Regions from separate parts of the Enterobacter sp. C3_dUdeg genome, predicted to be linked through region 1. Evidence: predicted binding sites of a transcription regulator. Region 1 holds the regulator's gene; each other region holds the start of a gene.
The links. The regulator CRP, encoded in region 1, controls carbon source genes, mostly activating them, when cyclic AMP is high. The targets are predictions, from matches to a motif close to ATGTGANNNNNNTCACAT.
Positions count from the first base shown of each region.

Region 2: the regulator CRP is predicted to act here: its motif matches at 2,671-2,688, upstream of udp (uridine phosphorylase).
Region 3: the regulator CRP is predicted to act here: its motif matches at 6,452-6,469, upstream of AC27FC_RS18545 (YjcB family protein).
Region 4: the regulator CRP is predicted to act here: its motif matches at 1,859-1,876, upstream of msrB (peptide-methionine (R)-S-oxide reductase MsrB).

Region 1 covers NZ_BAAKFX010000005.1:37,271-45,143, reverse strand. The annotation lists gene AC27FC_RS14040 (YccS/YhfK family putative transporter) at 1-1,899, opposite strand, end outside; gene crp (cAMP-activated global transcriptional regulator CRP) at 1,957-2,589, opposite strand; gene AC27FC_RS14030 (OsmC family protein) at 2,901-3,305, shown strand; gene AC27FC_RS14025 (phosphoribulokinase) at 3,372-4,241, opposite strand; gene AC27FC_RS14020 (YheU family protein) at 4,272-4,490, opposite strand; gene AC27FC_RS14015 (hydrolase) at 4,487-5,509, opposite strand; gene AC27FC_RS14010 (ABC transporter ATP-binding protein) at 5,622-7,526, opposite strand; gene kefG (glutathione-regulated potassium-efflux system ancillary protein KefG) at 7,665-7,873, shown strand, end outside.
Region 2 covers NZ_BAAKFX010000017.1:16,115-23,987, forward strand. The annotation lists gene ubiE (bifunctional demethylmenaquinone methyltransferase/2-methoxy-6-polyprenyl-1,4-benzoquinol methylase UbiE) at 1-122, opposite strand, end outside; gene rmuC (DNA recombination protein RmuC) at 189-1,646, opposite strand; gene udp (uridine phosphorylase) at 1,786-2,547, opposite strand; gene AC27FC_RS22175 (dienelactone hydrolase family protein) at 2,803-3,609, shown strand; gene metE (5-methyltetrahydropteroyltriglutamate--homocysteine S-methyltransferase) at 3,656-5,917, opposite strand; gene metR (HTH-type transcriptional regulator MetR) at 6,033-6,986, shown strand; gene AC27FC_RS22190 (carboxylate/amino acid/amine transporter) at 6,874-7,773, opposite strand; gene yigL (sugar/pyridoxal phosphate phosphatase YigL) at 7,856-7,873, opposite strand, start outside.
Region 3 covers NZ_BAAKFX010000010.1:48,066-55,938, reverse strand. The annotation lists gene tyrB (aromatic amino acid transaminase) at 1-621, shown strand, start outside; gene aphA (acid phosphatase AphA) at 839-1,552, shown strand; gene AC27FC_RS18565 (secondary thiamine-phosphate synthase enzyme YjbQ) at 1,666-2,082, shown strand; gene AC27FC_RS18560 (MmcQ/YjbR family DNA-binding protein) at 2,085-2,438, shown strand; gene uvrA (excinuclease ABC subunit UvrA) at 2,442-5,264, opposite strand; gene ssb1 (single-stranded DNA-binding protein SSB1) at 5,516-6,046, shown strand; gene AC27FC_RS18545 (YjcB family protein) at 6,109-6,390, opposite strand; gene AC27FC_RS18540 (EAL domain-containing protein) at 7,036-7,873, shown strand, end outside.
Region 4 covers NZ_BAAKFX010000001.1:1,414,532-1,422,404, reverse strand. The annotation lists gene AC27FC_RS06735 (D-hexose-6-phosphate mutarotase) at 1-583, opposite strand, end outside; gene gapA (glyceraldehyde-3-phosphate dehydrogenase) at 658-1,653, opposite strand; gene msrB (peptide-methionine (R)-S-oxide reductase MsrB) at 1,994-2,407, shown strand; gene AC27FC_RS06720 (YeaC family protein) at 2,464-2,727, shown strand; gene pncA (bifunctional nicotinamidase/pyrazinamidase) at 2,773-3,414, opposite strand; gene ansA (asparaginase) at 3,424-4,440, opposite strand; gene sppA (signal peptide peptidase SppA) at 4,504-6,360, opposite strand; gene AC27FC_RS06700 (NAD(P)H nitroreductase) at 6,528-7,079, shown strand; gene selD (selenide, water dikinase SelD) at 7,195-7,873, shown strand, end outside.

The sequences.
Region 1 (7,873 bases):
CTCGCCCGGCGCGTCATACTCCAGACGCTGCTGGCACCTCTGCAACGCAATTTCACACGACTGCAAATAGCGCTGCGCCAGATCCGGCGTCAGCATCGTGTGCTCGCGCGCCAGCGTGGTCATGGCGTTAATGTGCTCGACGATAAACTGGCTGTGCGTCACCCAGAGCTTCATGTCTGCCAGATAGTGCGAGTTAAAGCCCGGCTCCTGCATCGCCTGGTTGAGCGAGTTAAACAGGGCGTTGTGCGCCTGGTTGACCTTCATCCGCTGATAGGCCAGCGGGGAGGGCTGCGGATCGTCGCTCAGGATCAGGCGAATAGCCTGCTGGTCGGCTTCCAGCGCGTCGTGGGCGTTCTGCCTCAGCAGCCCGCTCTGCCACTGCGGCCACAGCCAGACCATGCCGCCAAAGGCAATCAGGCAGCCGATCAGGGTATCAATCAGTCTGGCGACAATAAACTGTTCGCCATTGAGCGTGAGCAACTGCAGCGTATATACCGCCGTCACCGTAAAGCCCACCATCGCCCAGCCGTAGTTTTTGCGGATAATCAGGTAGCTCACCAGCGTAATCGCCAGCATCCCTGCCAGGGTATAGCCTTCCGGCACGTGGAAGTGCAGCGTCACGCCTGCAATGATCAGCCCGGCCAGCGTTCCGCCAGCCCGATGCAGAATACGCACCCGCGTGGCGCCGTAGCCGTTCTGGGTGACAAACAGCACGGTCATTAAGATCCAGTAGGGTTTCGGCAGGTGCAGCGCCATACCCATCAGGCTGGCGGTACTGAGCATCACGCTGATCCTTGCGGCGTTGCGCAGAGCGGACGATTTAAGAGAAAGATAGCTTTTGAGCGCGGGCAATAGCGGAAGCCGTTTTTGCTTATCCGCCATCAGGTCGCGGGGATAAAGCGGGCGCTGCGTGCGCAACACGCGGGCGATGCGGCTGAAGTGCCAGGCGGCAAACTGGCCGACCGGGTTATCGGGATGCTGGCGGGCGATTTTCTCCAGCGCGCCCAGCTGCTTGTCCATGTTAAAGCGCGTCGGGTAACGGTGATAGAGAATATCATCGGCCAGCACGCGCAGGCGTGCCGAGACGGTCTGCGCGTTCCAGCGGATCACCGCTTCGGCGTGGCTGCGCTCGACCAGCTTTTGCACCTCCTGCGGGTGGTGAAGGCTTACGGAGATATGCTCCTGTAGATCCAGCCCGACCTGGAAGGTGCGCAGCAGCCGCTTGTACTCGTGGTTCTTGTTGGCGGCGAGCATATGCAGCTGCTGATAGCACTGGCTTATGAGATCCACCACCTTCTGCTGGCGCGTCAGCAGCGGCGGTAAGGATTTTTCCGGGTCGGTATGCTGGGTGAGCAGGGTGTATTTGGCTTCGCAGTAATCCGCAAGCTGCACATAGAGCAGGCTCAGGGATTCACGCAGCGGCTGCTCACGCCACAGCCAGAACCAAAACCAGTTAAACAGCCAGTACCATAATGTCCCCAAGGCGTAGATCAGCAGCGGCTCCCACACCGGCATGTTCCCGGCGAGGCTCAGCGTGAAAATGGCCGCAATCAGCGAGGCGGGAAGCAGGCGAGCGTGCAGCGAACTGATTTCCGCCGTGACGCCAAGGGTCATCGCAAGTACGGTCAGGATCAGCGGCAGCGGGATATCCCGGGCAAGCAGGAGTTGTACGGCGAGGCTACAGCCCGCAAACAGGCAGCCACCAACGATCAGGCGTTTGAAAAAACGCTTATGCGGCGTGTCCAGACCGGCGATGTTGCAGCAGGCGGGCACGAGGGAAAACAGCAGGCCTTGTTGAAGATGTCCGAGGATCAGGCCTATGGCCACAGGAAGACACAACACCAGCGTTTGTCGCAGTGCGTAGTTAACTTCCGGGTGATAGATCAGCCTGCGCCACATGGGGAGTAGAGACAAAAACGGCGTGACACCTTGCGATGGCACGCCGTTTAAGCGGAATTAACGCGTTCCGTAGACCACGATGGTTTTACCGTGGGCGGAGATCAGGTTTTGATCTTCCAGCATTTTCAGGATACGGCCCACTGTTTCACGGGAGCAGCCGACGATCTGACCAATTTCCTGACGGGTAATTTTAATTTGCATGCCGTCCGGGTGGGTCATGGCGTCTGGCTGTTTCGCCAGGTTCAACAGGGTTTGTGCGATACGGCCGGTAACGTCCAGGAAGGCGAGGTTACCCACTTTCTCTGACGTGACCTGCAGACGGCGCGCCATCTGGGAAGAAAGACGCATCAGGATGTCAGGGTTAACCTGAATCAGCTGACGGAACTTCTTGTAAGAAATTTCAGCCACTTCACATGCTGTCTTTGCTCGAACCCAGGCGCTACGTTCCTGGCCCTCTTCAAACAGGCCCAGTTCACCGATGAAATCGCCCTGGTTCAGATAAGAAAGGATCATCTCTTTCCCTTCTTCATCTTTGATCAGCACTGCCACCGAGCCTTTAACGATGTAATACAACGTTTCCGCTTTTTCACCCTGGTGAATCAGCGTGCTCTTCGATGGGTACTTATGAATGTGGCAATGAGACAAGAACCATTCGAGAGTCGGGTCTGTTTGCGGTTTGCCAAGCACCATGCGCTGTTATCCTCTGTTATAAGCTGTCACCAGAGTCATCAGATGCATCCGGACTCTGGGGTTGCAATCGAATTCTTACCCATACCCTGGGAAGTCGGCTACCGTAACGTTTCGCAGCCAGTAAAGTTTGATGTCCTCTGCATACACGTGTAACGTCAATGTATTACTGTAGCATCCTGAGTGTTTTAGCATAGCTTTCGCCGCGTGTCTCCTGGTGTCTCGCTTCAGCATGATGCAGGTCGCCTTCCATTGCGATAAATGTAACGCACGCGTAATCTGTCACCAAAAATGCAACGTTGGAGTTAATGAATATGCAAGCGCGCGTGAAATGGGTTGAAGGTTTAACGTTCCTGGGCGAGTCCGCGTCAGGACACCAGATTTTGATGGACGGTAACTCCGGCGATAAAGCACCCAGCCCAATGGAAATGGTGCTGATGGCGGCAGGCGGATGCAGCGCAATTGATGTGGTGTCGATTCTGCAAAAAGGACGTCATGACGTGACGGATTGTGAGGTTAAACTCACGTCAGAGCGTCGCGAAGAGGCGCCACGCCTGTTCACCCATATTAACCTGCACTTTGTGGTCACCGGTAAAGAGCTGAAAGACGCGGCGGTCTCGCGTGCGGTGGACCTGTCTGCGGAGAAGTACTGCTCGGTGGCGTTAATGCTGGAGAAAGCGGTAAAAATCACGCATTCGTATGAAGTGATCGAGGCGTGATTGATGGGGCATCGTGCGTGTTGATGCCCTCACCCTAACCCTCTCCCACAGGGAGAGGGAACATGCTCACGCGATCTGCTTCCCTTCCATCAGTCGCTCCACCAGCGGCGTCATGATGAGCTCCATCGCCAGCCCCATTTTTCCGCCCGGCACGACTAACGTATTCATGTGTGAAATAAACGAGCCCTGCAGCATTGCCAGCAGCCAGGGGTAATCAATGCCTTCGAGATTGCGGAAATGGATCACCACAAAGCTCTCGTCCAGCGACGGGATGCTTTTAGCGGCAAACGGATTCGAGGTATCCACCGTCGGCACGCGCTGGAAGTTGATATGGGTGCGGGAGAACTGCGGCGTCAGGAAGTTAATGTAATCCTCCATGGAGCGCACCACGGAGTCCATCACCGCCTCTCGCGAATGGCCGCGCTCGCTCATGTCGCGCGTCAGCTTCTGGATCCACTCCAGGTTAACGATAGGGACCACGCCGACCAGCAGATCCACGTGGCGCGCCACGTCGTGTTGAGGCGTGACCACGCCGCCGTGCAATCCTTCGTAAAAGAGGACGTCGGTGGGTTCCGGCAGCGGCTGCCACGGGGTAAAGGTTCCCGGCACCTGATTCCAGGGTACGGCTTCATCATAGGTGTGCAGATACTTGCGGGACTGCCCTTTGCCGCTCTTACCGTACTCTATAAAGGTTTGTTCCAGCAGGCCGAAGTCATTGGCCTCCGGGCCGAAGTAGCTGATGTGTTTACCCGAATCGCGCGCCTTACGAATGGCCATGTCCATCTCCGGACGCGTGTAGCGGTGAAAGCTGTCGCCTTCGACCTCCGCCGCACGGAGATTCAGCTGGGCGAAAATCTTGCGAAATGCGAGGCTGGTGGTGGTGGTTCCCGCACCACTCGACCCCGTAACGGCAATAACCGGGTGTCTGGCAGACATAGCAACTCCCTGACTGAAAAGGGTGGAAGATCAGCCGTGAAACGCGTTGCGGGGCATGATATTGACCGTCTCATGCAGTTCTGACCACACCAGCACCACGTCGCCGCTTTTCAGCTGGCGCTTAACATCGTTGACCTTTTGCTCAAGCGAGCGTTCCTGTTCACCATAATCGGTGCCTTCGCGTAATACAAAGCTTTCAATCAGATTATCGAGCGTTTCGGGAGCCAGATCCTGCCAGGGAATAATCATTTTGCACCGTCCAGATAAGGGGTCAGCCAGTCAGGAATTCGCGCCTCAAGCCACATTTTCGGGCGGCGCAGCGTGCCGCCGATAAACCCGACGTGGCCGCCATGCTCGGTCAACTGATAGTGAACGTTGTCGGGCAGGAATTCCTGAGCGGGGATCGAGTGATGATCCATAAATGGGTCATCTTTGGCATGAATAATCAGCGTTGGCTGCGTGATCTTGCTGAGCAGCGGCATGGCGCTGCACTGACGATAATAGTCAATCGCATCGGCGAAGCCGTGGATTTTCGCGGTGATCAGGTCGTCGAACTCGCGGATACGACGCACCTTTTTCAGCTGGCGCAGGCTTACCGGCAGGGTATCCGGGTAGGCCTTCAGCTTACGCGCCGCGTTGGCCTTCAGCAGGTTGAGCAGGTAGCGCTGATAGACGCGGGAAAAGCCTTTATCCATGTGGTAGCTACACTGCTCAAGCATAAACGGCGCGGAGACAATGACGGCGGCATCCAGCGGTACGCTTTCACCCTCTTTGGCCAGCAGACAGGCCAGCATATTGCCGCCCAGCGAGTAGCCCACGGCGGCCGTTGGCACGGTGCCATAATTTTCCCGCAGCCAGTGTAAAAAACACGTTCCGTCTTCGGTTTCACCCGAGTGATAAATGCGTTTCTGACGATTCGGTTCACCGCTGCAGCCGCGAAAATGCATCACCACGCCGAGCCAGCCGCGCGCTTTTGCCGCCTCAATTAGCCCATGCGCATACGGGCTGTGCAGGCTGCCTTCCAGACCGTGGAAAACCACCAGACGCGGCTTATGGCGAGCCTGTTCAGGCGCTTCGCTCCAGGCGAGATCCAGAAAGTCACCGTCTGGCAGGTCAAGCCGTTGCCAGTGCGGGGTGAACTGAACCTTGCGGCGGATCAGTCGCGGCAGCATGGTCTGCAAATGCGGATTGGCCACGCCGCGCATAGGCACGAACTCAGTGCTGTCTTCGGCCGCAATGTCGAAGTCTGATGGAATGATTTGGGTCATAAGCGCGATGCTGATTCTTGTCGGAAATTTACGATACTTTCCGAATTGTACCCCGTTTAAGCTGGATTTCCGAACCCGGTACGGATTCTGCTCTTCAAACGGGGTAAATAAGTCAGTCAGCCTGCAGCATCGCTTCCAGCTGTTCCTGCGCGTCGAGCCACGCCATCTCGCACTCTTCGAGACTGGATTTGGTCTTCGCCTGGGTTTGCAGGCAGTCGGTCAGCTCAGCCTTGCGGCTCTGGTCATACAGGCCGCTATCGCCGAGCTTCTCTTCAACGATAGCCAGCGTGGCGTTGAGTTTTTCCATCTCTTTTTCGAGACGGGTAATCTCTTTACGCAGGGGCTGCGTCTGGGTGCGCAGCTCCGCTTCACGGCGCTTCTGATCTTTACGCGCCTGCGCGCTGTTGGCGTTGTCTTTCGCTGACTCTTCCGGCTGGTTTTCCTGCTTCTGCACGTCCGTCAGCCACTGCTGATAGTCTTCCAGATCGCCGTCGAACGGTTCGACTTTGCCGCCGTGCACTAAATAGAGATCGTCCGTGGTGGAGCGGATCAGGTGACGGTCGTGCGAAACCACCACCAGCGCGCCTTCGAACTCAATCAGCGCTTCGGTCAGCGCCTGACGCATGTCGAGATCCAGGTGGTTGGTCGGTTCATCGAGCAGCAGCAGGTTCGGACGCTGCCAGACGATCAGCGCCAGCACCAGACGGGCCTTTTCGCCGCCGGAGAAACGCTCGGTGTTTTCAGTCACCTTATCGCCCTGGAAGCCGAAGCCGCCGAGATAGTCGCGCAGCTTCTGCTCCATCTCCTGCGGCGCAAGACGCGCGAGGTGCTGAATCGGCGATTCATCCGCGCGTAAAAATTCCAGCTGATGCTGGGCGAAGTAACCCAGTTTGATGCCCTTCGCCAGGCCGATTTCGCCGCTGACCGGGTTAAGCTCGCCCGCCAGCAGTTTGATCAGCGTCGATTTACCGGCGCCGTTACGCCCCAGCAGGCCAATGCGGGAACCCGGCACCAGGTTGAGCTTGATGGAGTCGAGAATAATGCGGTCGGCATAGCCCGCGCTGACCTTCTCCATCTTCAGCAGCGGGTTCGGCAGGCTTTCCGGCTCGCGGAAGCTGAAGTGGAACGGGTTATCCACGTGCGCCGGGGCAATCATCTCCATGCGTTCCAGCATCTTGATGCGGCTCTGGGCCTGCTTGGCTTTTGAGGCTTTGGCCTTAAAGCGATCCACAAAGCTCTGCAGGTGCGCCACGCGCTGCTGCTGGCTTTCATACATGGACTGCTGCTGGGCGAGACGCGTCGCGCGCTGGCGCTCGAAGGAGCTGTAGTTGCCGGTGTACTCGAACATCGTTTGCTGTTCGATATGAATAATTTTATCCACCACCGGGTCAAGGAAGTCGCGGTCGTGGGAGATCAGAATCAGAGTGCCCTGATAGCTCTTGAGCCACTTCTCCAGCCAAATAACCGCATCGAGATCGAGGTGGTTGGTCGGTTCGTCGAGCAACAGCAGGTCAGAGCGGCAGATCAGCGCCTGCGCCAGGTTGAGGCGCATACGCCAGCCGCCGGAGAAGTCGCTGACCGGGCGTTCCAGCTGTTCGTTGCTGAAGCCCAGGCCGTGCAGCAGGCTGGAGGCGCGGGAGCGAATGGTCCACGCGTCGATGGCGTCCAGCTTGCCATGAACGGTGGCGATGGCGTGACCGTCGTTGCGCTCGTTAGCAGAATGAAGTTCCGCTTCGAGCTTACGGTATTCACGGTCGCCGTCGATAACATAGTCGAGTGCCGGTTCGCTCAGCGCAGGCGTCTCCTGGTTTACCCAGGCGAGCTGCCAGTTTCCCGGGAAGGTAAAGTTACCGCCATCCGCGCTAATCTCGTTTTTCAGCAGCGCCAGCAGGGTGGATTTACCGCAGCCGTTTTTGCCGACCAGACCCACTTTTTGGCCCGGGTTGATGGTAGCAGTGGCGTTATCCAGCAGGACGCGCACGCCGCGACGAATTTGTAACGAGGAGAAAACAATCATAGAAGCGCCGTATGTTCCGACTATGTTAATTTGTCATTATGATAATGTAAGGTGTGGGCCATTTTCCGCACCGGGCCGCCATGGTAGCCCAAAACAGCGACGATACACAAAAACAGAAACAAGACCGGGAGGGGAATGATGTCTCAGACAGCAAAAGTGCTGCTGCTGTATGCCCATCCGGAATCTCAGGACTCGGTGGCAAACCGGGTGCTGCTTAAGCCGGCCACACAGCTTAGTAACGTAACGGTGCACGATCTCTACGCGCACTATCCTGATTTCTTTATTGATATCCCTTACGAGCAGGAGCTGCTGCGTCAGCATGACGTGATTGTGTTCCAGCATCCGCT
Region 2 (7,873 bases), on a different contig from region 1:
TCATTCATCACATCGTACTTCGCCGCCACGGAATGAAATACGTGGGCCACCATGTCAGCTTTCTGCGCTTTGGCGACAGTCTGAAAGCCAAAGTGCGTTGTGTCTTGTGAATCGTCAGCCATCTCAGAGCCTGCTTATCAGTAAAATGTTCGTGAAGTGTAACAGATTGGGCGCGTTTGCCCTACGTTTCAACCACCGTGAATGAAACGCGCAGGAGTCTCGTCTGGTGACAAATCCGCCGCTAACGTGGTGTCTTCACTGTTTGTCTTTTGTTCGTTCGCACCTTCTCGCAGGCGAAATTCGTCGTCCTGGGCGGTGGCCTGTTCGACCAATTCCGGATTAATCTCGCGTTTAACCTCAACCCCCAGGCTGCGGAATGATTCAGCCTGTGCCAGCAGATTGCCGCGTCCGGAGGCGAGTTTTTTCATCGCCTGGCGGTAGTTATCCTGCGCACGATCCAGGCTCTGCCCGACTGAAGACATGTCGTCCACGAAGAGGCGCATTTTGTCGTACAGCTTGCTGGCACGATCGGCAATCTGCTGCGCGTTGCGGCTCTGGTGCTCATAGCGCCACAGGTTCGCAATGGTGCGTAACGCCACCAGCAGCGTGGTGGGGCTGACCAGCATAATGTTATTTTTGAGCGCTTCGGTGATAAGTTCAGGCTGTCTGTCGAGTGCCAGCAGGAACGCGGGTTCTACCGGGATGAACATCAGAACATAGTCCAGCGAGCGCAAACCCGGCAGCTGCTGGTAGTCTTTTCTGCCAAGCAGGCGAATATGATTACGTACGGAGGCAATGTGCTCCTGCAGCGCAGACTCGCGGGTGTAGTCATCGTCCGCATTAAAGTAGCGTTCATACGCCACCAGCGTCATTTTGGCGTCAATCACCACATCTTTACCCTGCGGCAGCCGCACGATGACATCCGGCTGCATACGCGAGCGGGCATCGTTTTCGATACTCACCTGCGTTTCGTACTCGTATCCTTCGCGCAGACCAGAGGCCTCAAGCACGCGGGTCAGCACCACTTCTCCCCAGTTGCCCTGGGTTTTGTTATCCCCTTTCAGCGCGCGGGTCAGGTTGACCGCTTCCTGCGCCATTTGCGCATTCAGCTGCTGAAGATTGCGAATCTCATGCGCCAGCGTGTGTCGCTCGCGGGCTTCCTGACCAAAGCTGTCCTGCACCTGACGGCGAAAACCGTCCAGCTGTTCGCGCAGCGGCGTCAGCAGGCTGTTCAGGCTCTGGCGGTTCTGTTCGTCAACGCGGCGGTTGCTGTGCTCAAAAATTCGGTTGGCGAGGTTCTCAAACTGTTCGCTGAGGCGCTGCTCGCTGTTGATCATCTGGCGGATTTTGTCTTCCGCATGCAGCTGGGTGGATTCAAGGCGGGTAGTGACTTCGCGGAGATCGGCCTCCAGCGAGGTGTTAATGTCTCGCAGGTTACGCAGCTCGTTGTTGAGCAGTTCGCACTCGTCGCGCCAGTGTTCGCTCAAAGCAAGCTGCTGTTTTGTCGCGCTTAAATCGGCGACCATCTCTTCTCGCTCGGCCAGCTGGTCGGCCTTCTGCTGTGCATGCTGGTAGCTGGAAATTAGCCAGCCAACCCCTAAGCCCACCAGCGCAATCACCGCGTAAATCAGGATTGAGATATCCACAATGCCCCCTGCATCAACGTATTACCCGCACAAAATAGAATTGTGCTGTATAAACGTCCAGTTTGAAAGGGTTTTCCTGCGAGGCGCTACGCAAAAAATAAAGGCCGAACGCGTCGGCCTTTGATTTCAGAAGAGAGGATTAGATCAGGCGACGCGCTGCTTCCACCACGATTTTCACTGCATGACTTTCGGTCTGCTTCATGGTTTCGGCGTTCGGGATCTCCTGCTGGGTGCGGTTGACGATCACGCCCGCCACCATACCGGCACGCAGACCCTGGCTTGCGCACATGGTCAGCAGCGTTGCGGATTCCATTTCGTAGTTCATCACGCCCATGGACTGCCACTCTTCCATTGAGCCTTTGAAACGGCTAACCACGCGGCCTGAGAAGGTGTCGTAACGCTCCTGGCCCGGGTAGAAGGTGTCGGAAGAGGCGGTGACGCCCACGTGGGTGGTTGCGCCCACGGATTTCGCGGCTTCAACCAGCGCGGTGGTGCATTCGAAATCAGCCACTGCCGGGAATTCCATCGGTGCAAAGTGCAGGCTTGCGCCGTCCAGACGAACGGACGCGGTCGTGACCAGCACGTCGCCGACGTTGATGTGCGGCTGGATAGCGCCGGTGGTGCCGATACGCAGGAAAGTACGGATGCCCAGCTGTGCCAGCTCTTCAACAGCAATAGACGTAGACGGACCACCGATACCGGTAGAGCACACGATCACCGCTTTGCCATCCAGCTCTGCGCGCCAGGTGGTGAACTCACGATGGGCAGCCAGCTTGACCGGCTTATCCATCAGCGCGGCGATCTTTTCCACACGCTCAGGATCGCCAGGGACGATAGCGAGCGTAGCCCCTTGTAAATCGTTTTTGGTGAGGCCGAGATGAAAAACATCAGACTTAGACATAGGTGACTCCTCTGTGGGTCGGTTAGTCAGAAGAAGTAAAACGGTACTTTACAGAAGCAGTAAGCATATTTTCGTGACACACCTCACCATGAATGAAAATTATTACATTGAATTTCCATAAAAAAGTGATTCACATCACATTAACAAGTTATAACGCCAGGTGCTGCACAAAAGATAGACCGTTTAAGGCACTGTGAGTTGTTAACCTGGTGTCTATATTTACCTTTGCGCTAACTCATTGGTACGGAGAATGCCATGACTGAAAAAACCGGTTTTGCACCTGCTGCGGCCCCACATGCTTCAACCATCGTGTCGACGCCAGAAGCGGCAATTACCGCGGGCGAGACCTCCATTCCCTCGCAGGGGGAGAATATGCCTGCTTATCACGCACGGCCAAAATCAGCAGACGGTCCGCTGCCCATCGTGATTGTGATTCAGGAGATATTTGGTGTTCACGAACACATTCGCGACCTCTGCCGCCGACTGGCGCTGGAAGGGTATCTGGCCGTTGCGCCAGAGCTCTACTTCCGTCAGGGCGATCCGAACGACTACAGCGATATTCCAACACTGCTCAGCAACCTGGTGAGCAAAGTCCCGGACGCGCAGGTGCTGGCCGATCTCGACCACGTCGCCAGCTGGGCGGCGCGCAACGGCGGCGATCCGCATCGTCTGCTGGTCACGGGTTTCTGCTGGGGTGGACGCATTAGCTGGCTGTATGCCGCGCATAACCCGCAGCTCAAAGCCGCTGTCGCCTGGTACGGCAAACTGGTGGGTGAGAAAACGCTGAATTCACCGAAACATCCCGTCGATATCGCCACGGAGCTAAACGCCCCCGTGTTAGGGCTTTACGGCGGTCAGGACACCGGTATTTCTCTGGATTCGGTAGAGACCATGCGCCATGCGCTCCGTGCGGCCAATGCGAAGGCAGAGATCGTGGTGTATCCGGATGCCGGGCACGCGTTTAACGCCGATTATCGTCCGAGCTATCACGCAGAATCAGCCAAAGATGGCTGGCAAAGAATGCTGGCGTGGTTTAGCCAGTACGGCGGTAAGAAAGCGTAATAAAAAAAGCCCGGTGGCGGCTATGCCTTACCGGGCCTACGCATCATCAAGCCTGACGCAAGTTTTGCGCCGCCTTCACCATGTTCGCCAGCGCCGCGCGCGTCTCCGGCCAGCCGCGGGTTTTCAGTCCGCAGTCCGGGTTCACCCACAGGCGCTCTGCCGGAATGCGCTGGGCCGCTTTTTTCAGCAGGGCTTCAATCCACTCCACGCTCGGCACGTTCGGGGAGTGAATGTCGTACACGCCCGGCCCGATTTCATTCGGGTAGTCGAACTCTTCAAACGACTCCAGCAGCTCCATGTCTGAACGCGAGGTCTCGATGGTGATCACGTCGGCATCCAGCGCGGCAATCGAATCCATGATGTCGTTGAATTCGCAGTAACACATGTGGGTGTGGATCTGGGTGTCGTCCTTCGCCACCGCGGCGTTGATGCGGAACGCCTCCACGCCCCACTGCAGGTAGGCATCCCAGTCGCTGCGGCGCAGCGGCAAGCCTTCGCGCAGGGCCGGTTCGTCAATCTGAATAATGCCAATGCCTGCCGCTTCCAGATCCGCCACCTCATCACGCAGCGCCAGGGCGATCTGTTTGGCAATGGTTTCACGAGTCACGTCTTCACGCGGGAACGACCAGCAGAGAATGGTCACCGGACCGGTGAGCATCCCTTTTACCGGCTTGTCGGTCAGGGACTGGGCATACTTCGCCCACTCCACGGTGATCGCTTCCGGGCGGCTGACGTCACCGATAACCACCGGCGGCTTCACGCAGCGTGAGCCGTAGCTCTGCACCCAGCCGTTCTGGGTAAAGACAAAGCCGTCCAGGTGCTCACCGAAGTATTCCACCATGTCGTTACGCTCGGCCTCGCCGTGCACCAGCACGTCCAGCCCCAGGCGTTCCTGCTCGATAATCGCCTGCTTGATGTGTTCCGCGATGCCGGTGCGGTAGTGATTCGCATCCAGATTGCCCTTTTTAAAGTCCAGGCGCAGGCCGCGGATCTCCGTAGTTTGCGGGAAAGAACCGATCGTCGTTGTTGGCCACGCGGGCAGATTGAAGCGGGCGCGCTGCGCTTCGGCGCGCACCTCGTACGGGCTCTGCCGCTGGCTGTCCCGGGCGGTGATGGCCGCCAGGCGTTTTTCCACCGCCGGGTTGTGCACGCGCGCCGAGTGACGGCGCGCCTGGGTCGGCGCGCTCCATTCGGTAATCGCCGCCGTGTCGCCGCTGTTCAGCGCGTCGCGCAGCAGCGTCAGCTCTTCACATTTTTGCAGGGCGAAAGCAAACCAGCTTTTCACCTCGGCATCCAGACGGGTCTCTACGCTCAGATCGATCGGGCTGTGCAGCAGCGAACAGGACGAGGCCACCCACAGCTCACGTTTGCCGACGATGTCTTTGATTTGCGCGTATTTCTCGGTGAGATCGGCGCGCCAGACGTTACGGCCGTTGATCAGCCCGGCAGAGAGCAGCCAGTCCGCTGGCAAACGCTTGTGCAGCTCCGCCACATCATCTTTACCGTGTACGAGGTCAACGTGCAGGCCCTGGACCGGCAGCGCGGTAATGGTCTTCAGGTTCGGCGTCACGCCTTCAAAATAGGTCGTCAGCAGGAGTTTTACCTGACCGGTGAGCGCGTCATACGCCGGTTTGAAGGCATCGAGCCAATCCTGCGGCAGCTCAAGCACCAGCGCCGGTTCGTCGATTTGCACCCACTGAATGCCGCGTTTGCCCAGCTCACTCAGTACCTGTTTGTAGACCGGCAGAATATCCTTCAGCAGGCTGAGTCGGTCAAACGGCTCGCCCTTTACTTTGCCCAGCCACAGGTACGTTACCGGCCCGAGCAGCACCGGCTTCACCTGGTGGCCCAGCGCCAGCGCTTCATCCACTTCGTCCAGAAGCTGCGTCCAGGCCAGCCTGAACTGCTGACCTTTGACGAACTCCGGCACCATATAGTGATAGTTGGTGTTAAACCACTTGGTCATTTCCGCCGCTGCCGCTGGCTCACCCGTCGGCGCGCGGCCACGGCCGATGCGGAACAGGGTATCGATATCTACCGATCCATCTTTGTTCTGATGACGAGCCGGCACGTTGCCAAGCAGCAGGCTGGTCGTCAGAACATGGTCGTACCAGGCGAAATCGCCCACCGGCAGCAGGTCAATGCCCGCCTGTTTTTGCTGATCCCAGTGGCGGGCGCGCAGCTCGCGTCCTGCCGCCAGCAGTTCTTCACGGGTGGCATTACCCGCCCAGTAGCTTTCTTGCGCTTTTTTCAGCTCGCGACGCAGGCCGACGCGAGGGAAACCGAGAGTGTGATTGCGGATTGTCATGGTGTGCCCCTTGTGAAATTCGTTATTTAGACGTCCAGATGTTTACACTTCTATAATTGGCAGGTACTGTATATTCCTCAAGCGCAATATGTTCATGGCGAAGTGAAGGACTTTCATGATCGAGATTAAACACCTGAAAACGCTACAAGCGTTGCGGAACTGCGGTTCGCTCGCGGCGGCTGCGGCCACGCTGCACCAGACCCAGTCCGCCCTTTCTCACCAGTTCAGCGATCTGGAACAACGCCTCGGCTTCCGTCTTTTTGTGCGTAAGAGCCAGCCGCTACGCTTTACGCCGCAGGGTGAAATTCTTCTTCAGCTGGCGAATCAGGTACTGCCGCAAATCGCGAGCGCGCTGCAGGCGTGTAACGAACCGCAGCAGACCAAACTGCGCATCGCCATTGAGTGCCACAGCTGTATTCAGTGGCTGACCCCCGCGCTTGAAAACTTCCGCCAGAAGTGGCCGCAGGTGGAGATGGACTTCAAATCCGGTGTGACCTTTGACCCGCAGCCGTCGCTGCAGCAGGGCGAGCTGGATCTGGTCATGACCTCTGACATCCTGCCGCGCAGCGGCCTGCACTATTCGCCGATGTTTGATTATGAAGTGCGCCTGGTGCTGGCGCCGGACCACCCGCTGGCCGCCAAAACGCGCGTCACGCCGGAAGACCTGGCGACAGAAACGCTGCTGATTTATCCGGTGCAGCGCAGCCGCCTGGATATCTGGCGCCACTTCCTGCAGCCGGCAGGCATTAGCCCGCAGCTGAAAAGCGTGGATAACACCCTGCTGCTGATTCAGATGGTGGCGGCCAGAATGGGTATCGCGGCGCTGCCGCACTGGGTGGTGGAGAGTTTTGAACGCCAGGGTCTGGTGCAGACCAAAACCCTGGGTGAAGGACTGTGGAGCCGACTGTACGCCGCCGTGCGCGATGGCGAGCAGCGTCAGCCGATTACGGAGGCGTTTATTCGCTCAGCGCGGAACCACGCGTGCGACCATCTTCCGTTTGTGCGGAGCGCGGAGCGACCCATCGGCGATGGACCCACAGCGAAGCCAGGATCACCGCTCCCCCAATAAGGAAGCTCGGCCAGTGCGGCTGTTGCTGCCAGATGGCGAGATTGACCAGCAGCCCTGCCGGGACATGCACGTTGTTCATGATCCCCAGCGTACCGGCGTCTACCTGCGTAGCGCCGTAGTTCCACATGAAGTACCCCAGCCCTGACGCCACTACGCCCAGCCAGACCAGAACGCCCCACTGCACGGCGGTGGTCGGCAGCTTTTGCGGATTACCGAGCATAAACCACGCCGCCACCGCGACAATCGCGGCGCCCATATAGAACCAGGCAAACGCGTTATGCTGCGGCATCGGGCGGGTTTCCATCAGGCGTTTGTAGCCCACCATGCCGATGGCGAAGCTGATGTTGGCAAGCTGGACGAACATCAGCCCGGTCCAGAAGTGATCGCTGACTTTGTCATAGCGAATAATCGCCGCGCCGATCACCGCCAGCGCGGCGCTCAGCAGGTATCCCCAGCGCAGACGGCGTCTGCTGAGCAGGTCATAAATCAGCGTGATATAGAGCGGCGTCAGCACGGTAAAGAGCAGGAATTCAGAGACGGACAGGTAGACGTAGGCCCGGAAGCTGAACAAATACATGATGCCGAGCTGCATCGCTCCCACCAGCATATACAGCACAATCGTTTTCAGCGATTGCCCGCGCGCGCGCAGAAACGGCAGGAACACCAGCGCCGCCAGCCCCACGCGCATCAGCACCGAGAAGTAGCTGTCGACCGAACCGGCAAGGTATTCGCCAATCAGGCTAAAGGAGAAGGCCCACAGGATAGTGGTGATAATGAGTAGCGCCACAATGCTTGTCTCTCAGAAAGAAGGAGAGGCATTGTAGCGAACTCTTTAGTTGACAACTGAGCAATAAACAACCGAATGAAGATTATTCAAGGAACAGTTT
Region 3 (7,873 bases), on a different contig from region 1:
AACGCCCAGTGGGATGCGGTGATTGAGGTACTGAAGGCCCGCGACCTGATTCCGTTCCTCGACATCGCCTACCAGGGCTTTGGCGCAGGTATGGAAGAAGATGCTTACGCCATCCGCGCCGTGGCCAGCGCCGGGCTGCCAGCGCTGGTCAGCAACTCCTTCTCTAAAATCTTCTCCCTGTACGGTGAACGCGTTGGCGGTCTGTCCGTGGTCTGTGAAGACGCCGAAGCGGCGGGTCGCGTCCTGGGCCAGCTGAAGGCGACGGTGCGCCGTATTTACTCCAGCCCGCCAAACTTTGGTGCGCAGGTGGTGGCGACGGTTCTCGGTGACGAACAGCTGAAAGCGTCCTGGCTTGCCGAAGTGGAAGCGATGCGTAAGCGCATCCTGTCCATGCGTCAGGAGCTGGTTAACGTGCTGAAAGAGGCCGTGCCGGGACATAACTTCGACTATCTGCTCAAGCAGCGTGGGATGTTCAGCTATACCGGTCTGAGCGCGGCGCAGGTCGATCGCCTGCGGGAAGAGTTCGGCGTCTACCTGATCGCCAGCGGCCGTATGTGCGTGGCGGGCCTGAATGCCAGCAACGTTCATCGCGTGGCGCAGGCATTTGCTGCTGTGATGTAAGCGCTTACCAACCGGCCCTCTCCCCGTGGGAGAGGGCCGGGGTGAGGGCATCAGGCCGCACAAATACGTTGCCCGGCATTCTGTGATCGTCTTCTTTTTATTCCGCTTCATAAGCAAAAACTCCTTCCCTTCACCTCCCGCTGGGGTTATGGTCGGATAGTTTTTTGACCATCCGCTCAAATTAAAACGATAACAAACTGAATATTCAGGGGAAAATATGCGCAAGATCACACTGGCGCTCAGCGCCGCCTGCTTATTGTTCTCGCTTAACAGCGCCGTCGTCGCGCGAGCTTCTGCCCCGACGCCGCTTTACACCGGCACCACCGCCGCCATTCTCGCCGAGCAGGCGCCCATTCACTGGGTTTCCGTGGCCCAAATCGAAAACAGCCTGATTGGCCGCGCGCCAATGGCCGTGGGCTTTGACATTGACGATACCGTGCTGTTCTCAAGCCCCGGCTTCTGGCGCGGGAAGAAAACGTATTCACCCGACAGCGAAGCGTATCTGAAGAACCCGGAATTCTGGGAAAAAATGAATAACGGCTGGGACGAATTCAGCATCCCGAAAGAAGTTGCCCGTGCGCTTATTGCCATGCACGTGAAGCGCGGTGATAGCATTTACTTTGTCACCGGCCGCAGTCAGACCAAAACGGAAACCGTCTCGAAAACGCTGCAGGATGATTTCCAGATCCCGGCGACCAGCATGAATCCGGTCATTTTTGCCGGTGACAAAGAAGGGCAAAACACCAAAACCCAGTGGCTGGAAAAGAAAAATATCAAAGTATTCTACGGCGATTCGGATAACGACATCACCGCCGCGCATGACGTGGGAGCCAGAGGGATCAGGGTGTTACGTGCTTCTAACTCGACCTATCGACCGCTGCCGATGGCCGGAAAGTTTGGCGAAGAGGTGATCGTCAACTCGGAGTATTAAGTACCCAGCAGCGTGTTTGACTCTTTTTTAATCAAATCTCGCTGCTGCGGGTTTTACCTTTCGTCTTCTTGCTGCACACTTAGAAAGATTCATCTTTCATCACGGAGCAGCACATGTGGTACCAACAGACCCTGACCTTAAGCGCTAAACCACGCGGATTTCACCTGGTGACGGATGAAGTCATCGGGCAACTCCGCGACCTGTCGCGGGTGAAAACGGGTTTGCTGCATCTGCTGCTTCAGCACACGTCCGCCTCTCTCACGCTTAATGAAAATTGCGATCCCACCGTCCGGTCCGACATGGAGCACCATTTTCTGAAGAGCGTCCCGGACAACGCGCCTTACGAGCATGACTATGAGGGGGCGGACGATATGCCTTCGCATATTAAATCCTCCCTGCTGGGCGTATCGTTGATACTGCCGGTTCACAACGGGCGGCTGATGTTGGGAACGTGGCAGGGGATCTGGCTGGGAGAGCATCGCATTCACGGTGGTTCGCGTAAAATTATCGCCACGCTACAAGGGGAATAAAGATGACAATTTCGGAGATACTTCAGTACTGCATGAGCAAGCCCGGCGCGGCGCAGAGCGTCCACAGCGACTGGAAAGCCACGCAGATTAAGGTGGGAGATGTCCTGTTTGCGATGGTGAAAGAGGTGGAAGGCCGTCCGGCGGCGTCGCTGAAAACCAGCCCTGAACTGGCGGATTTGCTACGCCAGCAGCATGATGACGTGAGGCCGAGCAAGCACCTCAATAAGGCGCACTGGAGTACCGTCTATCTGGATGGGTCGATTCCAGGCTCGCAGATTTACTACCTGGTGGACGCGTCCTATCAGCAGGCGGTTGAGCTGCTGCCGGAAACCACCCGACAGCAACTCTCCGTGTGACAATTACAGCAACGGTTTAAGGAAGCGCGCGGTGTGCGAGGCTTCGCACTCTGCAACGGTCTCTGGCGTACCGGAGACGAGAATTTCACCGCCGCCGCTGCCGCCTTCCGGACCGAGATCGACAATCCAGTCCGCGGTTTTAATCACGTCCAGGTTATGCTCGATGACCACGATGGTGTTGCCCTGGTCTCTGAGCTGATGCAGAACCTCGAGCAGCTGCTGGATGTCGGCAAAGTGCAGGCCGGTGGTCGGCTCGTCCAGAATGTAGAGCGTCTGACCGGTGCCGCGTTTTGACAGCTCACGCGCCAGCTTCACGCGCTGCGCTTCACCGCCGGACAGCGTGGTTGCCGACTGCCCAAGACGAATGTAGGTCAGGCCTACGTCCATCAGCGTCTGCAGCTTACGCGCCAGTGCAGGCACAGCGTCAAAGAACTCGCGCGCCTCTTCAATGGTCATGTCCAGCACTTCGTGGATGGTCTTGCCTTTGTACTTAATCTCCAGCGTTTCGCGGTTATAGCGTTTGCCTTTGCACTGGTCGCACGGCACGTAGATATCCGGCAGGAAGTGCATCTCAACCTTGATCACGCCGTCGCCCTGGCACGCTTCGCAGCGGCCGCCGCGAACGTTAAAGCTGAAACGTCCTGGCGTATAGCCGCGGGAGCGCGCTTCCGGCACGCCGGCAAAGAGTTCACGTACGGGCGTGAAGACGCCGGTATAGGTTGCCGGGTTAGAGCGCGGGGTACGGCCAATCGGGCTCTGGTCGATGTCGATAACTTTATCGAAATGCTCCAGACCCTGGATGTCGCGGTACGGTGCAGGCTCGGCCAGCGTCGCGCCGTTCAGCGCCGTCTGCGCAATCGGGAACAGCGTATCGTTGATCAGCGTCGATTTACCGGAACCGGACACGCCGGTGATGCAGGTAAACAGGCCAACCGGCAGCGTCAGGGTGACGTCTTTCAGGTTGTTGCCGCGCGCGCCGGTCAGCTTCAGCACTTTTTCCGGATCTGCCGCTACGCGCTGTTTTGGCACCTCAATCTTACGCTTGCCGCTCATGTACTGGCCGGTCAGCGATTCGGGTACCGCCATGATGTCCTTCAGCGTTCCCTCCGCGACCACCTGGCCGCCGTGCACGCCAGCGCCTGGGCCAATGTCGATGACGTGGTCGGCCGCGCGGATCGCATCTTCATCGTGCTCGACCACAATTACCGTGTTGCCGAGGTTGCGCAGGTGAACCAGCGTCCCGAGCAGGCGCTCGTTGTCGCGCTGGTGCAGGCCGATGGACGGCTCATCCAGCACGTACATCACGCCGACTAAGCCCGCGCCAATCTGGCTCGCCAGACGGATACGCTGGGCTTCACCGCCGGAGAGCGTTTCTGCCGAGCGGGAAAGTGTCAGGTAGTTCAGGCCGACGTTCACCAGGAATTTCAGGCGATCGCCAATCTCTTTCAGCACTTTTTCGGCGATTTTCGCGCGCTGGCCGGAGAGCTTCAGATTGTTGAAGAAGTCCATCGCATGGCCGATGCTCATGTCTGAGATGGTCGGCAGCGCGGTGTTTTCCACAAACACGTGGCGCGCTTCGCGACGCAGACGCGTTCCTTCACAGGTGGCGCAGGAGCGGTTGCTGATGAACTTCGCCAGCTCCTCGCGCACCGCGCTGGATTCGGTCTCTTTGTAGCGGCGCTCCATGTTGTGCAGCACCCCTTCGAACGGGTGGCGGCGCACGGAGGTATCGCCGCGATCGTTCATATACTTGAACTCGATGTTCTCTTTGCCGGAACCGAACAGGATCACTTTATGCACGTTCGGGCTCAGGCTCGCCCACGGTGCTTCGACGTCAAACTTGTAGTGCTCTGCCAGCGATTTCAGCATCTGGAAGTAGTAGAAGTTACGCTTGTCCCAGCCGCGAATGGCCCCGCCCGCCAGCGACAGCTCCGGGTTCTGGATCACGCGGTCCGGGTCGAAATACTGCTGGACGCCCAGGCCGTCACACGTCGGGCACGCGCCCGCCGGGTTGTTGAATGAGAACAGGCGCGGCTCGAGCTCGCGCATGCTGTAGCCGCAAATCGGGCAGGCGAAGTTGGCGGAGAAGAGCAGCTCTTCCGCTTTTGGGTCGTCCATGTCGGAGACCACGGCCGTGCCGCCAGAGAGTTCCAGCGCCGTTTCAAAAGATTCCGCCAGGCGCGTGGCGAGATCGTCGCGTACCTTAAAGCGGTCAATCACCACTTCGATGGTGTGCTTCTTCTGCAGCTCCAGCTTTGGCGGGTCGGACAGGTCACACACCTCGCCGTCGATACGGGCGCGGATATAGCCCTGGCTTGCCAGGTTTTCCAGCGTTTTGGTGTGTTCGCCTTTTCGCTCTTTAATGATCGGCGCCAGCAGCATCAGGCGTTTGCCTTCCGGCTGCGACAGCACGTTATCCACCATCTGGCTTACGGTCTGGGCCGCCAGCGGGACGTCGTGGTCCGGGCAGCGCGGCTCACCCACGCGGGCATACAGCAGACGCAGGTAGTCATGAATTTCGGTAATGGTACCGACCGTTGAACGCGGGTTATGCGAGGTGGACTTCTGCTCAATAGAGATAGCAGGGGACAACCCTTCAATGTGGTCGACATCCGGTTTTTCCATCAGCGACAGGAACTGACGCGCGTACGCAGAGAGCGATTCAACGTAACGACGCTGTCCTTCGGCATACAAAGTGTCGAAAGCCAGTGAGGATTTGCCAGACCCCGAAAGCCCGGTCACGACAATGAGTTTGTCGCGAGGGATTATGAGGTTGATATTCTTGAGATTGTGGGTGCGGGCGCCCCGAACTTCGATCTTATCCATTCACCTTTCCCGGTTGGAACACGGATTGCCTGATTTGTTTGAAGGACAAACGGCTGTCAGAAACGGCTAATTATGACACAATTTGACCTGTTTGAATATACAGTATTGGAATGCATTTTCTGATTGGCTGTGTAACAATGTAGAGTCCGCGAGAGATTTCTGAACCGACTACGCAACTATGCAAATTGCCGCGTGGAAATGGTACACTCGCGCGTTTACACTATTAAGAAACGTATTCAGGAGACACGAACATGGCCAGCAGAGGCGTAAACAAGGTGATTCTCGTCGGTAATCTGGGCCAGGACCCGGAAGTACGCTACATGCCGAGTGGTGGCGCAGTTGCCAACATTACGCTGGCTACTTCCGAATCCTGGCGTGATAAAGCGACCGGTGAGATGAAAGAGCAGACCGAATGGCACCGTGTAGTGCTGTTTGGCAAACTGGCCGAAGTGGCCGGTGAGTATCTGCGTAAAGGTTCTCAGGTCTATATCGAAGGCCAGCTGCGTACCCGCAAATGGACCGATCAGGCCGGCGCTGAGAAGTACACCACAGAAGTCGTGGTCAACGTGGGCGGCACCATGCAGATGCTGGGTGGCCGTCAGGGCGGTGGTGCACCGGCAGGTGGCGGTCAGAGCCAGCAGCAGGGCGGTTGGGGTCAGCCTCAGCAGCCGCAGGGCGGCAACCAGTTCAGCGGCGGCGCACAGTCTCGTCCGCAGCAGCAGTCTGCTCCGGCGCCGTCTAACGAACCGCCAATGGATTTCGACGACGACATTCCGTTCTGATTTCCGCGTGCTGAAAACAAAAAACCCAGACTAGCGTCTGGGTTTTTTTATTCCGGAAGGGATCAGGTAATCACCATCGGCCAGTCTGGCGGCGTATGGCTCATCGCCTCAACCATCACCACTTTAATGTTTTCCCAGACGGCAGCGATATCCAGCAGGGTGATGCCAAGCAGGCCCGTTGCAAACCAGCAGGCCGCACCCAGCCCCAGCAGGGTGCTGATGACAGCAAGGCCCGCATAGTCAGATTTACGAAACTGAATGTTCAGCGTGCTGGCTAGAAACATCAGTACCGCACTCAACAAAGGCCAGCGCAGGAGAACCATGCTGGTAGTAATGGTTGCCATAAAACCCATCCTCTATAAAACAGACGAACTGAATGAAACGGTGTTTCTCGTTACAAAATATGTGTGAACTATATCACATTTGTTGATTTATTCGCCAGTATCTGTGCGATCAAAAAAGAGGATTTTATTCCTCAGAAAAGGCGATTGTGCGGGCTGGTCCTGCCTTCGGCGCATGAGGAGGCGGACCCACAGCGTGCCGAAAACGCGCTTCGGGCAAGTGGGGATAGCGCAAATTCGTTTTTTATAAGAGGGGCATTATTCTCCGCCAATACTCAAAATATTGTGGTGTAGGCTGACTATTTATAAATCAACGGACACAATGCCTCAGAGCAAATAGCATAAAACGTCATGATGAAATTGTACTTTTTTCATGCTGTCAGACGTTTGGCTTAATCAACGATTGTCTGTTGTGTTATCTTCCCGTCTGCCTGACGGGCTGGATAATTATTTTCCTTAATTGAAACGGAACGAATACTTACAGTTTAACTTACGGGAAAATATTATCGGCATAACGAAATTTAAGATTTTTAATACTAAAAGTCAGTTGCTAACTTCGCATGATTCATGCAACGTAATCACCTGTTTAACAAAGCATCCGGCCTTAAGTACTACAGGCGTACAACATGCAGGGATATAGGGCGGGAAATGAATCGTAGCGCGCGGCGCAAAATGCTCAGGGTGGTAGGGATCATCATGGTAGTTATGCTGCCGGTGATGCTTGCGCTATGGTTTGCCCAACTGCGTGCCGTGTCTGAAACAAGCGCCCAGCTACGCACATTTGCTGAACTGGCTTTAGACAAAACAGAGCTGGTTATTCAACAGGTTGAGCTTGCCAGGGACGAGGCGGTAAAATATCAGGGCGAGCTTTGCACGCCGGGACACCGTCAATATATGCTGAACGTTGTTCGTGGCCGCCTGTTTGTCGCCGATTTAATTTACGCTGAAGGTCAGAATTTTCTTTGTTCGACCGTTTTTACACCGGATCACCCCTACGCCATTCCTGTCGCTAATTACACGCGCAAACCTGACGTCGCTATCTATTATTATCGCGATACCCCATTTTATACTGGCTATAAAATGACATATATGCAGCGCGGAAATTATGTGGTGGTCGTCAATCCGCTTTCATACAGCGAAGTCATGTCCGCGGATCATTCTCTCTCCTGGGGTGTGTACGACACGGTAACCAATGCTTTCTTTTCCGTCAGCCAGAAAGCCAATGTTTCTTTATTAAATTCGATGATTCGGGATAAGGAATCGGTATTTCAAAAAGATAACCGCTTTTATACGATCGTAACATCTCCCAAAAGACCGATTGCGGCCATTGTCTCGACATCAAATAAACGCTTTTATGAAACGCTTTATCACCAGGCGACGTTGACGCTACCGCTGGGCATGATCTGCAGCATTATTATTTTGCTGGTATGGTCGCGTACCCATCGTGAGCTTAATTCGCCGGGGCGCTTACTGCACCGCGCGCTGA
Region 4 (7,873 bases), on a different contig from region 1:
TGCCTTCTTTCGCGTTATCCACTTTGTCGATATAGGCATCGCCCAGGCCGCTCACCTTCACGGCGCTGATATCACCCACGTTGAAATAGGTGTGCAGGGCAGAGGTGGTTTCGAACTCGCCGTGAGCTTCCAGTTCGATTTCACAGGTTTTACCCAGCTTGAAGCGGGCATACAGGGTGAAATCGTGCGGCCAGAGGGCGCGGGTTTCATCATTAGCCTGCAGCTCAAAGGTCAGCACTGCGCCGTTGTCATCTTCGTTATGCGCTTTCAGCGTCCACTGCTGGTTGCGGGCAAAACCGTGAGACGGCAAACCCGGCTGTGCGGACGGGCCGAACCACGGCCAGCAGATCGGTACGCCACCGCGGATTGCGGCCCCTTTTTTGAAGGAGGTCGCATCGCTCAGCCATAAGCCTTCTGCTTCGCCTTCCGGTTTCCAGGAGAGCAGGTGGGCGCCGTTGAGCGCTACGGAGGCTTTAACGCGTGGGTGGTCAACGACGATGACATCAGCACCGTCAATCTGACGGCGGGAGAGCACAGGGGTAAGTTGTTCGACTACCGGAAGTGCAAAAATTTTATTAGTCATTAAGCAATCCTCTGTCTAAAAACAATAAAAAAGGCGACCGAAGTCGCCTTTTTGGATCAAACACTCATCTCAACTTATTTGGAGATGTGAGCGATCAGGTCCAGTACTTTGTTAGAGTAGCCAGTTTCGTTGTCGTACCAGGAAACCAGTTTCACGAAGTTGTCGTTCAGTGCGATACCTGCTTTAGCATCGAATACTGAAGTGCAGATTTCGCCGTTGAAATCGGTAGATACAACGTCGTCTTCGGTGTAGCCCAGAACGCCTTTCATTGCGCCTTCGGAAGCAGCTTTGATCGCTTTCTTAATTTCTTCATAAGAAGCAGCTTTTTCCAGACGAACGGTCAGGTCAACAACGGATACGTTAGGAGTTGGAACGCGGAACGCCATACCAGTCAGTTTGCCATTCAGTTCTGGCAGTACTTTACCTACAGCTTTAGCAGCACCGGTAGAGGATGGGATGATGTTCTGAGCCGCGCCACGGCCGCCGCGCCAGTCTTTGTGAGACGGGCCATCAACGGTTTTCTGAGTAGCGGTAGTCGCGTGAACGGTAGTCATCAGACCTTCGATGATGCCGAAGTTGTCGTTGATAACTTTAGCCAGCGGTGCCAGGCAGTTGGTGGTGCAGGATGCGTTAGACACGATATCCTGGCCAGCGTAAGTTTCGAAGTTTGCACCACGAACGAACATTGGGGTGTTGTCTTTGGAAGGACCAGTCAGAACAACTTTCTTCGCACCAGCGGTGATGTGTTTACGCGCAGTTTCGTCGGTCAGGAAGATACCGGTTGCTTCAGCAACAACGTCAACACCGATTTCGTTCCATTTCAGGTTAGCTGGGTCTTTTTCAGCAGTAACGCGGATGGTTTTGCCATTAACAACCAGGTGGCCGTCTTTCACTTCAACGGTGCCGTCGAAACGACCGTGAGTTGAGTCGTACTTCAGCATGTACGCCATGTATTCAGCGTCCAGGAGATCGTTGATACCAACGATTTCGATGTCAGAACGTTTCTGAGCAGCACGGAAAACAATACGGCCGATACGGCCAAAACCGTTGATACCTACTTTGATAGTCATATATTCCACCAGCTATTTGTTAGTGAATAAAAGGTTGCCTGTAAAATTACAAAAACCTTACGCAGCGTCAAGCGGAATCGTGTCAATCATTGCGACAAATCAATCCTGTGACTAACGTTTGTGCGACTGACTCGCCTCACTTTCCCTTTGAGCTTGCACCCATATGGGGGCTGAGCCGGGATTTTAAAGTCCTCGCAGGATAAAAATGTGAACGTGATCACAATTGCCTGACCGCTTATTCGCGACACATAAGTTTAGATCAAAAGTGCACGCAAGGGTGTTAATGTTTTGTTAGAATCCGGGTTGAAAGATGTCTGTTTCTACAGCGAGATGTAAGCATATGTCGAACCAACGTAACCCTGACGATTTGAAAAAAAACCTCACAGAAATGCAGTTTTACGTGACGCAGAATCACGGAACGGAACCGCCGTTCACCGGGCGTTTACTGCACAACAAGCGAGACGGCGTCTACCACTGCCTGGTCTGCGATGCGCCTCTGTTCAATTCACAAACGAAATTTGATTCTGGCTGCGGCTGGCCGAGTTTCTACGAGCCGGTGAGCGATGAGGCCATCCGCTACCTGACCGACTCGTCGCACGGTATGGTGCGTACGGAAATTCGCTGCGGCAACTGCGATGCGCACCTTGGGCACGTCTTCCCGGATGGCCCCCAGCCTACGGGCGAGCGTTTCTGCGTAAATTCGGCCTCAATGAGCTTCACCGATGATGAAAACGGTGACCAGATTAAGGGTTGAAAAAACGATTCAGCAAATTATTCCTTTGAAAGGGCGCGAGAGTGAATATTGATGACATGATTAGCGGCATGACGCCGGAGATTTATCAGCGTCTGGTGACCGCCGTAGAACTGGGAAAATGGCCCGACGGCGTTGCGCTGACGCCGGAGCAAAAAGAGAACAGTCTTCAGCTGGTGATGCTGTGGCAGGCGCGCAATAACACCGACGCGCAGCACATGACGATCGACACCAAAGGCCAGATGGTCATGAAGAGCAAGCGCGAGCTGAAAGAAGACTTTGGCATCACGCCGAAGCCGATTGCGACGATGAAAATGCAATAACGGTGCAGGTTGATACCCTCTCCCACAGGGAGAGGGCGTAAAAGACTACGCCTGTGTTTCCAGCCAGTCTTCGAGCGTATACAGCGTTGCGCCTTCCGCAGCCATATCCATAAACGCCTGAGCGCTGTCCTGCGGGTGAATGTTTACCCCGCGGCAGCCGTCGGTGATGACGCTGACGGTATACCCCAACTGGAGCGCGTCCAGCACGGTAAACTTCACGCAGTAATCCGTCGCCAGGCCCAGCACGATCAGCTCCGTGATTTCATGGTGGCGTAACCACGCGTCCAGCGCCGTTTTCTGGCGATGCCCGTTATCAAAAAACGCGCTATAGCTGTCGATAGCCGGGTTTTCACCTTTATGGAACACCGCGTCGATGGCTTTCTGGTTCAGGAGCGGATGCAGCTCCGCGCCTTCCGTCTGCTGTACGCAGTGATCCGGCCAGAAGGTTTGCGCCAGCCCGTCGAGTTCTCCCTGAGTGAAAGGCTCGACGTCGTGCTGGCTGGCAAAGCTGCCGTGGTTCGCCGGGTGCCAGTCCTGGCTTGCGACAACCGCTTCACCGCGGGCTTTGCACCAGTCAATCAGCGTGTTTGCCACGTCAACGGTGCTGTCACCTTCGGCGACGGCCAGCGCACCGCCCGCGCAGAAATCATTTTGCAAATCGACCAGTAGCAGGGCGCGTTGCTTCATGAGCACTCCTTATTCGTCCGGGGTCAGCTCGCCGCGCAGGTTTTGCATCATCGCGCTGCGAATGGACTGAATGTCCAGATCCTGACTCAGTAAATAGTGAAGTTTAGTCAGCGTTGCCTCAACGGTCATATCGAAGCCGCTGATAACCCCCGCATGTGCCAGCGCGTTGCCGGTGGCATAGCCGCCCATGTTGACCTTTCCGGACATACACTGGGTCAGGTTCACGACCACAATTCCGCGCTCGCTGGCTTCCTGAAGCTCTTTCAGGAATTCGCCGTTCTGCGGCGCGTTGCCGACGCCATAGGAGCGCAAAATCAGCGCTTTCACCGGCTGGCGCAGGAAGTTACGCACCACGTCGGCGGAGATACCCGGGTAGATAGTGACCACGCCAATCGGCTGCGGAGTGATCGGATGCACGATCAGCTCGCCGGCGGTGTTCGGCGCAGGCGGCGTGCCCAGACGACGGATATGAATCCCGGCCTCCAGCAGCGGCTGCAGGTTAGGGGAGGCGAAGGCGTCAAAACCGTCAGCATGGGCTTTGGTGGTACGGTTGCCGCGATACAGCCGGTTATTGAAGAACAGCGACACTTCGTTGATCGGGTAATTCGCCGCCACGTACAGGGAGTTCAGCAGGTTGATCTGCCCGTCCGAGCGCAGCTCCGCCAGCGGAATTTGCGACCCGGTGACGATAACCGGCTTGCTCAGGTTCTCCAGCATGAAGGAGAGCGCCGAGGCGGTAAACGCCATGGTGTCGGTGCCGTGCAGGATCACAAAGCCGTCGTACTGGTCGTAGTGGGCTTTAATGTCATCCGCGATGTGCTGCCAGTCTTCCGGCGTCATGTCGGAGGAGTCCATCAGCGGCTCGTATTCGTGGATGGTGAAGTCAGGCATTTCCGGACGGTGGAATTCTGGCATCAGCGCAAGCTGACGCTGAAGGTGACCGGAGACAGGGATATAGCCGTTTTCAGAGCGCTGCATACCGATGGTACCGCCAGTGTAGGCTACATAAATCGATTTCTTCTGCATGGTAGTGAGTTCTTGTTCTTCAAAAGAAAAAAATCCCCTCTTCGCGGGAAGAGGGGACGGTTTTTAACGGACGTTAGCGCAGGTCAGGCAAAACGCGTAACGACTCTGTGGATCGTTAAAGGCCGCAAGCTTGTCGCTTTCCGCCTTCATTGCTTTCGCCGCCGTGGCGACCGGCGCAGGCAGGTAAGCCTGCATCGCCTCCGGCAGCATGGCGCGTACCGAGCCGGACATGCTGTCCATGACCATATCGAAGAACGACGGCTCGTCCTGATAATACTCGATATGCCACTGCTTGAGCTTCGCCAGCTCGGCGGCTTTCTTAACCGCGTCATCGAAGTCGCCCAGGCTGTCCACCAGACCGTTGCTCTTCGCATCCTGGCCGGTCCAGACGTGGCCCTGTGCGATCTGGTCGATCTGCTCAGGCGTCTTTTTACGCGAGTCCGCCACCAGGGTGATAAAGCGCTTATAGCCGTTCTCAATGCTGAGCTGCATCATCTCAGAAACCTCCGGCGGCAGGGATTTGGTCACCGACACATCCGCCAGCGGAGAGGTGGCCACGCCATCGGTATGCACGCCCAGAGAATCCAGGCTATTCTCCACGGTGTTGATCACCCCAAAGATGCCAATCGAACCGGTCAGCGTGCTTGGGTTGGCTACGATGTAGTTGGCTGGGGTTGAGATCCAGTAACCCCCGGAGGCGGCCATTCCGCCCATGGATACGACGACCGGCTTGCCGGCGGCACGCGCCGCGGCCAGTTCAGCGCGGATCACCTCGGAGGCGCTGACGCTGCCGCCAGGGCTGTTCACCCGCAGGACGATCGCTTTCACTTTCGGATCCAGGCGAGCATCGCGGATTTGTGACGCGGTAGTATCTCCGCCCACGTTACCCGGGGTCTCCTGACCGTCCATGATGGCGCCGTTGGCAAACACTACCGCGACGCTGTTACCGCTGTCATCCGGCTTTTTCGTCGAGTAATCATACATGCTGATGGCGCTGTAATTTTTATCCTCTTTGCTCCAGCCAAACTGCTTGCTCAGGGATTTTTCAATCTCGGCGCTGGTGCCCAGGGCATCCACCAGTTTGTTATCCAGAGCATATTTCGCGGTATCACCGTCAACCTTACGCAGGCCATCCAGCACGCCTTTCGCGCCGGGGAACGCCTGCTCAGGCGTAATCTGGCGGTTGGCGGCAACGGTGCCGAGATAGTTCTGCCACAGCTCGCCAATCCAGCGGCTGTCCGCTTCACGGGCGGCAGGAGACATGTCGTCGCGGATAAACGGCTCGACGGCTGATTTATACGTGCCGACGCGGAAGACGTGGGTGGTAACCTTCAGCTTGTCGAGCAGGGATTTATAGTACAGGCCGTTGGTGGCAAAACCGTGCAGATCCACCGTCCCCTGCGGGGAGAGCCAGATTTTATTGGCGAAGCTCGCCAGATAATATTGCCCCTGGCTGTAGCTGTCGCCCACGGCAATCACCGGCTTGCCGCTGTCGCGGAATTCACGCAGCGCTTTACCGATGTACTGCATTGAAGGCTGATCGCCTCCGGCGAAATCTTTCAGATCCAGCACGATCCCGGTGATGTTACGGTCGTCTTTGGCCTGACGGATGGTATCGACGATATCGAACAGGGAGTTTTCCTGCAGACGGTCTGATGTCGCGCCAAACAGCTGGCGGCTGATTGCCCCCAGACGGTTGCTGGCGGACGGTTTATCAACGATAACGCCAGTGATATCGAGTAACAGGGCCCCGCGAGTCGAATGCTGCGCCTGATTCGCGTTGCTGATATGCATCCAGATGCCCGCGCAAACCAGAACCAGCAGGATGAAGAAGATGTTCATCACCAGGTTGCGGACGAAGTTGAGCAGTCGCCACGTCCATTTAAAGAAACCGGCAATGATTCGCCAAAGGGTTCGCATGTATTCTCCCTAACCAGAAAATGACTGTTTCCGTCGCCACTGGACGGTAATGTGGGGTTATCGTAATGACCCAACCGCCACTTGTCAGCAGGAATCGCCTGCCAGTCTGTAACAAAATCTGCCGTCGTGTTAATTTTGTGAGTAAATTTCAAGAAAGGAGTTAACCAATGGACGCACTCGAACTGCTTGTTAACCGCCGTAGCGCTTCCCGTCTGGCCGAACCTGCCCCGGCAGGCGAGCAGCTGGAGAACATTCTGCGTGCCGGCATGCGTGCCCCCGATCACGGCACGCTGCAGCCGTGGCACTTCTTTGTGATTGAAGGCGAAGGCCGCGATCGTTTCAGCCAGCTGCTGGAACAGGGCGCGGTTGCCGCCGGGCAGGATGAGAAAGGTATCGACAAGGCGCGCAATGCCCCGTTCCGCGCCCCGATGATTATCGCCGTCGTGGCGAAATGCCAGGCCGGCCATAAGGTGCCGGTCTGGGAGCAGGAAATGTCCGCAGGCTGCGCGGTGATGGCGATGCAAATGGCCGCCGTCGCGCAGGGCTTTAACGGTATCTGGCGTACCGGTGCGCTGACCGAAAGCCCGGCGGTCCGTGACGGTTTTGGCTGCGGTGAGCATGACAAAATTGTCGGTTTCCTCTATCTCGGCACCCCGCAGCTTAAAGCCTCCAGCACCATCAGCATTCCGGACACCACGCCTTTCGTCAGCCATTTCTGATAACGCACCTAAACTGTCTGGATTCTGAGCATCTGCCGCAGAATTCAGACAGTCATACTTACCTCTTTATGGAATGAGCGCTACCATAGCGCGATTGAGATGACAGGAGACGTCCATGAGCGAGCAAACCATTCGTTTAACGCAGTACAGCCACGGAGCCGGTTGCGGTTGTAAAATTTCCCCGAAAGTGCTGGAGACCATCCTGCACAGTGAACAGGCGAAGTTTGTCGACCCGAACCTGCTTGTCGGCAATGAAACGCGTGACGATGCTGCAGTTTATGACTTAGGTAACGGCACCAGCATTATCAGTACTACCGACTTCTTTATGCCGATTGTCGACAACCCGTTCGACTTCGGGCGCATTGCGGCCACCAACGCCATCAGCGATATCTTCGCGATGGGCGGTAAGCCGATCATGGCGATTGCCATTCTGGGCTGGCCGATCAACACCATCCCGCCGGAAGTGGCCCGCGAGGTGATTGATGGCGGACGTTTTGCCTGCCAGCAGGCGGGGATTGCGCTGGCCGGTGGTCACTCTATTGATGCGCCGGAGCCTATCTTTGGCCTGGCCGTTACCGGCGTAGTGCCGACCGAACGCGTGAAGCGCAACAGCACCGCGCAGGCGGGCTGCAAACTGTTCCTCACCAAGCCGCTGGGCATTGGCGTGCTGACCACAGCCGAGAAAAAATCCCTGCTGAAACCGGAGCACAAAGGCCTGGCAACCGAAGTCATGTGCCAGATGAACCTCGCCGGTGCGGCGTTTGCCAATATCGACGGCGTGAAGGCGATGACCG